Regions from separate parts of the Chitinophaga sp. 30R24 genome, predicted to be linked through region 1. Evidence: riboswitches for the same ligand, from Rfam matches in the RefSeq annotation. Region 1 holds a riboswitch; the other holds the start of a gene.
The links. Region 1 has a riboswitch for thiamine pyrophosphate ahead of thiS (sulfur carrier protein ThiS). Riboswitches for the same ligand answer to the same signal wherever they lie in the genome.
Positions count from the first base shown of each region.

Region 1 (3,358 bases):
CGGGATACAATTCCTGTAGTGCGTTTGGCCGTGAGCGGTATATATCTTAACAGTACGCCGGCATGAATGGTAAAGTAATCCACGCCTTGTTCGGCTTGTTCTATGAGCGTGTCTCTGAATATTTCCCAGGTAAGGGCTTCTGCTTTTCCATTCACTTTTTCGAGTGCCTGGTAAATAGGTACAGTGCCAATAGGTACGGGAGAATTGCGCAGTATCCATTCCCGGGTTTCGTGGATATTTTTACCGGTGCTGAGGTCCATGATCGTATCTGCGCCCCAGCGGCAAGACCATACGGCCTTTTCTACTTCTTCTTCAATGCTGGAAGTAACGGCAGAGTTGCCGATATTGGCATTGATTTTCACGAGGAAGTTCCGGCCTATGATCATGGGTTCGCTTTCCGGATGATTGATATTGGCGGGGATAATGGCCCTGCCGGCAGCTACTTCCTGACGTACAAATTCTGGTGTAATGAAATTTACTGGTGTGTGTGCGTTGAAGCTATAACCTTTATGTTGTTGCCATAAGGCGTTGTTTTCCTGAAAGAGTTGTTCGGCGCATTGGTTTTCGCGGATAGCGATATATTCCATTTCCGGCGTAATAATTCCTTGCTGGGCGTAATAAAGCTGGGTAACGTTTTGTCTGGCTTTTGCCCGCAGTGGTTTGTTGGTATGGCTCATCAGGGGCATTTTGCCGCCTTCTTTCATGAGGTCTCTTACAAAAGGGCTGGAGTATTGTGGCAGTTGTTCCACGTTATTCCTGTCGCTGATCCATTCCTGCCGCAGGCGGGGTATACCGGTAGTAACGTCGATAGGAATGGCGGGATCTGAGAAGGGGCCGCTGGTATCGTAAACTACTACTGGCGGATTAGGAACGGAAGCGCCATTTTTGCCATGTAAGCGGGTATCCGTGAGTGATATTTTGCGCATGGCTACTTTAATAGGATGGATGCTCCCGTTTACATAAATTTTTTCTGACGCAGGAAATGGTGTGCGGCTAATGGCCGAGGGTTGTTGCATGACATGTTTTTTTAGAGACAAGAATAGCTTTTCCGTAATATTTACTACGGAACAGGGTATACGAAAAATAAAAAAGGCAACAGTTTAGCCGCCTTGTGTAGCGCGGATAATAGTGATATTATCAGCAGTGGATAGTGATTGCTTTTCCCAGGCGCTTTTAGGTATCACCTGATTGTTAACAGCTACGGCGATGCCTTTCTGGGCAGGGAGCTGAATAAACTGTAAGAGTGCAGCGATGGTTGTTCCTGGCTGCACCGCATAAAGTTTATTGTTTACATGGATTTCCATGGAAATTGGAATTTAAGTGAAACAATAAACTTTAAGGATGTGGAAAGATGAGAAAGGTTCAGTTACTTTTCCCTACGGCAGTATGAACTGCTTCAGGTACTGAGGGTATCATCTCAGTTTATCCGTTATATTGGATAAACACCCCTAAAGTGAGGTAAAAGTAAAGAAATAATCAGTAATTCGTAATTTTAAATCATGGTAAGAATTACTTTGATAGGTTTTTTGCTGCTGGCGATGGCATGTAATACCTCCAGGAAGGAAGAGGCAAAGGAAGCCTTGCAAGACGATAGTACTTTGGTTAATATCGCAGACAGCAGCAATGCCGGTATTACTGATAGCATTGTTGCTGTTGCGGATACATTGCATATAGATGCAGCCAAGCTCATAGGAAAATGGATGCAGCCTGTGGCTGGCCTGGATAAGGAAATGCAGGGCTTTCAACTAAAAAAGAATGGAATAGCCAGGTCCATTAATATGTATACGTTAGTATATGAAAAATGGGCGCTAACGCACGATACCTTGTTATTGTGGAATCACTCTGAAGGTGTTAAAGACACCTCTACCATCGTGGATACTACTATTATTAAAGCACTTAGTGATACTTCTCTGATATTGTTTCCTATAAAAGCAGCTGAAGGTTACGTGGAAAGATACCGGAAACAATAAAGTCACTATTTAGCAATAGAGAAGGGCGTTCCTTCGTAATTGCTAAATGCCTGCAGTTGGCCAATGGCTGGGTGGATACTCAGCTATAAATTCCCCAAAGTCCTACCAAACAGGCTACAACGGCCATGAATATACCGGCGGCAGCTAGTTGCATGTCATCAATATTTTTTCTTCCGATAAAGAGGGATACGATACCTATTACGATAGATATTGTGCCAGCAGCGATTGCATTTACTGGTATTTTCGTGATGAAGGCAAAGGCGGCTGACAGTACACCAATAATGAGCGCTGAGATACAGGTTGTTTTTGTTAAAGTGGTTGAGTGTTGCATATGTATTCGTGTTTTGAACGGGTGAAGGAATTATTGTTTATTTAAAGCTACTGTTGCTGACTGTTAACGTTTTCTCTGATCCCGCTGGCTTGTTCCCAGGGAACCTTTAGTAATACGCCTATTTCCCGGTACCGGTTGTCCTGGTATTCATCCAGTCCGTAGTGGATGGCCAATGTATCCGGCACTTTCACGAATGTGCGGAAGAGCCGGTCCCACAGGGAGAAAATATTAGCGTAATTGGCGTCTGTTTCTGGTTGATAATGGCTATGATGCACTTTGTGCATATCTGGTGATACAATGATCCAACTGAGCGTGTTATCAAGCCATTTGGGGAGATGTATATTAGCGTGATTAAACTGCGACATGAAGGCAGACAGACTTTGGTAGAACATAACCATCCAGAAGGGCACTCCCATGGTGAGAATAGCAACAACGAGGGCAATTACCCGGAACAGGCTTTCTACGGGGTGATGCCGCAAGGCGGTAGTTGCATCAATCTGCGTGTCTATGTGATGTATTTTATGAAATTGCCACATCCAGCCTACCTGGTGTTGTACCCAGTGTATGAGCCAGGTGCCGATTAAATCCAGCATTAGCAAGGCCAGTACTGTATGCAGCCAAAGAGGGAGGCGTACCAGGTAGAGCAATCCAAAATGGTTACCAGTGGTAAACCTGGATGCCCGTATGATCAGGAAGGCCAGTCCTGTATTAACGATAGTAGTAGTGAGGGTGAAAAACAGGTTGGCGCCGGCATGCCGGTAGCGATTACCATGAAACTGGAAGCGGGGGATTATCCCTTCTATCATCCATAACAATAACAGCCCGCCCACGAGAATGGCTGTGCGGTACACTGGTGGAATATGTTCGAAAAAGCTTACCATATGATGGTAAAGTATATATAGACTGTAAAAACACTGCGCTATAAGGTTCTTCTGTCCAGGCCAACAAAATCTTCATCGAGGATATGGGGTGATTACTTTCGTATAGGAATACCTGTCACGCAATTCCTCACAAAAATTACGATTATTTGGGGAATAAATAAAGTGCTCTTTTAGGC
Region 1 is NZ_JBJGXX010000001.1:781,003-784,360, reverse strand. Features, by position in the region: gene thiC (phosphomethylpyrimidine synthase ThiC) at 1-1,016, opposite strand, end outside; gene thiS (sulfur carrier protein ThiS) at 1,101-1,304, opposite strand; TPP riboswitch at 1,357-1,460, opposite strand; gene ACDQ55_RS03195 (lipocalin family protein) at 1,500-1,970, shown strand; gene ACDQ55_RS03190 (hypothetical protein) at 2,050-2,301, opposite strand; gene ACDQ55_RS03185 (sterol desaturase family protein) at 2,349-3,182, opposite strand.

Region 2 (3,358 bases), on a different contig from region 1:
CAATAATTTTTTCGTACTAACCTGAACGATATGTCCAGGAATTTTTTAATTAATATCCATATTCCTTCAGGAACAGGTCATTATCCCGCCACTTGCCCCTTACTTTCACAAACAGTTCCAAGAACACTTTCCGCTCAATAAATTTCTCTATCTCTTGGCGTGCCCTGGTGCCCAACTCGCGGATCGATTTTCCTCTCTCACCCAGGATAATGCCTTTCTGTGTATCGCGGGTAACGATGATCTCGGCAGTAATTTTGGTGAGCGTATCCTTTTCCTGGAATTGGGTAACTATTACGGTGGTATGATAAGGGATCTCCTCTTCAAATAATTCGAATATTTTTTCGCGGATCATTTCCGCTACAAAAAAGCGTGTAGACTTATCCGTTAGTGTATCTTCCGGATAAAAAGGATTGGCTTCGGGCAGCAGTGCTACAATCTCTGTGAGGAGTTCCTTAATGCCCTTTTGCTGCCTGGCGGAAATAGGTACCACCGCTTTTGCTTTTCCCCATGCTTTAGCGCGTTCCAATAAAATGGTCATCTCCTCTTTGGCGATATTGTCCATTTTATTGAGCACCAGGATTACCGGCACCTTCAGTTTCAGGGAATCGAACAGCTCCAGGTTTTCTTCCAGAGAGTCTTTCACATCCATGATCAACAGTGCCACATCCGCATCTTCGAGCGCAGATTTCACAGCGCCCATCATTTTCTCATGCAATTTATACTTCGGATCTATAATACCCGGTGTATCAGAAAACACGATCTGATATGCAGGGTCTGTTAATACCCCGGTAATACGATGCCGCGTGGTTTGCACTTTAGGGGAGATAATAGCCAGCTTTTCGCCAATAATAGCGTTCAATAAGGTACTCTTCCCTGCATTGGGCTTACCAAAAATATTTACAAAACCTGCCTTATGCATGATAATAATTATAAAAATACATTCACTTCACAAATGATCAATAACCAGCCTACCCAGTTATAACAACAGCTGAAACCCACTGCTTGTTATAGTATAACACTGGCTTACCCCAAATAAAAAAAGCCGAATTTCTTCGGCTCTTTATCTTTTAGCTTAGCGCTGCTTGTAGCGAGGAGCGGATTCGAACCACTGACCTTCGGGTTATGAGCCCGACGAGCTACCTCTGCTCTACCTCGCAATGAGGGTGCAAAGATACACTTATTTCAATTCGCACCAAATATATTTTAATAAAGTTGAAAGCCAACCATAAAAGGCTGGCTTTCACATTGGAATGCATAACATAATTTATCAAAATGGAAGATCGTCAGCGGGCTGTTCCTGCACAGGTTCGGCTTCCGGAACAGGCACATCAGTTACAGTAGCCTTTCTCTTTTCTTCTTCCCGCCGGCTGAGCAGCTGCAAAGAAAACACCCTTAACCTCAATGCGCCGGATAAAGCGCCGGTGCTGTTACTTACATAGGCCTCCACGCGGGGAGCGCCTTCTACAAATACCATCACCCCTTGTGTTAAATAAGGAGCTACATTTTCCCGGTCCCACAGGGAACAATCTACCCAGGTGGTCCTTTCTGCCAGTATGCCCTGCGCATTTTTAAAACGCTCATTAACGGCTACGGGGAAATTGAAAACTACCGATCCGTTGACTTCTTTTTTCACTACGTCCCGGCCCAAATGGCCGATTAACTGAAGCTTGATCATCAGCAATAAAGATTTAAATGATTAAAAATTTATACCTGCTGACTGAGAGAAGTATCTATGGAAATTACGCAAATTTCTTCCTACCGAAAAATAAATACTGTTTTTTAATGAATACAGCTATACCTTTGCCATCCGCATAAAGTAAGCAGTATGTTTACCTGTTTATCAACCTACTATTGCTTTACTGCCTTGTATATACGCCCCTGGCGGGCAATACAAAATACATGGGGTGCCTTACTTTCAGGCTGAGATCACACCCAATGAACCTAGACCAGGTAATGCTGGTTAGGAAATGCTTTAACAGAAAACGGACATATTTACATGAAACAGCTAATGTTATTGGTGCTGCTATCTATAGCAGGCACTCTACATGCACAATCCCTGATTACTGGTACTGTTACCAGTAAAGCCAACGGACAGCCACTGGAAGGCGTTACCATCTCTATCCACCAAACCGGCGCCCTTACCGACAGCAAAGGACATTACAGCATCCATCTGCCTAAAAAAGGTACCTATACTTTAACTGCCAGCTTTATCGGCTTTAAATCCTATACCACTACCATCGATACTAAAAATACCGGGCATGCCGACATCGCCCTGGAAGCCACCAGCCTGTTTGTAAAGCCGGTGGAGATCAGCAGTTTGCGTGCTGGTAAAAACGCTCCTTTCGTAAATACCACTATTACCGCTGCTGATATTAAAAAAGAAAACCTTGGCCAGGATCTGCCCATACTGCTGGATCAACAACCTGCCGTTGTTACTAATTCCGACGCAGGTACCGGTATTGGCTATACAGGTATGCGCGTACGCGGCTCAGACATTACCCGCATCAACGTTACAATTAACGGTATTCCCGTAAACGATGCCGAATCGCAAGGTACCTTCTTTGTAAACATGCCAGACTTTGCATCGTCTGTTAGCAGCATACAACTGCAAAGAGGCGTGGGCACCTCTACCAACGGCGCGGCCGCTTTTGGCGCTACCCTTAACCTCAGCACCAATGAATTCAACGAAAAAGCATATGGCGAAATTAGTAACAGCTACGGTTCTTTCAACAGCTGGAAGCATACGGTAAAAGCAGGTTCCGGCCTTATCAACGATCACTTCACGATCGATGCCCGCCTCTCTAAAATCTCGTCTGACGGCTATATAGACCGCGCCTCTTCCGACCTGCGCTCGTTCTATACTTCTGCAGCGTATATCGCTGATAAAACCGCTATCCGCCTCAACGTTTTCTCCGGAAAAGAAAAAACTTACCAAGCCTGGAATGGCGTACCGGAAGCCCTGTTGAAAACAGACCGTACTTACAATTCTGCCGGTACCGAAAAACCAGGCGCCCCCTACAATAATGAAACAGATAACTACCAACAGGACCACTATCAATTATTCCTCAACCAGGAAATAAACTCCCATCTCAACTTTAACGTAGCATTGCACCTTACCCGCGGCCGCGGCTACTACGAACAATATAAGGCCAGTCAATCTTACGCAGATTATAACCTGGAAGCACCGGTAATCAACGGCGACACAGTGCATACTACCGATTTAGTACGTCAGCTGTGGCTCGACAATTACTTCTATGGCACAGTGTTTTCCATGAACCGTACCGGCGAAAAGTTCAACTGGAGCTTGGGTGGTGGCTGGAACCGCTATACGGGCGACCATTACGGCAAAATCATCTGG
Region 2 is NZ_JBJGXX010000004.1:274,344-277,701, reverse strand. Features, by position in the region: gene era (GTPase Era) at 50-919, opposite strand; tRNA gene ACDQ55_RS13165 (tRNA-Met) at 1,086-1,157, opposite strand; gene ACDQ55_RS13160 (single-stranded DNA-binding protein) at 1,268-1,675, opposite strand; TPP riboswitch at 1,891-1,985, shown strand; gene ACDQ55_RS13155 (TonB-dependent receptor) at 1,997-3,358, shown strand, end outside.
Region 2: another riboswitch for thiamine pyrophosphate. It lies ahead of ACDQ55_RS13155 (TonB-dependent receptor); the one in region 1 lies ahead of thiS (sulfur carrier protein ThiS).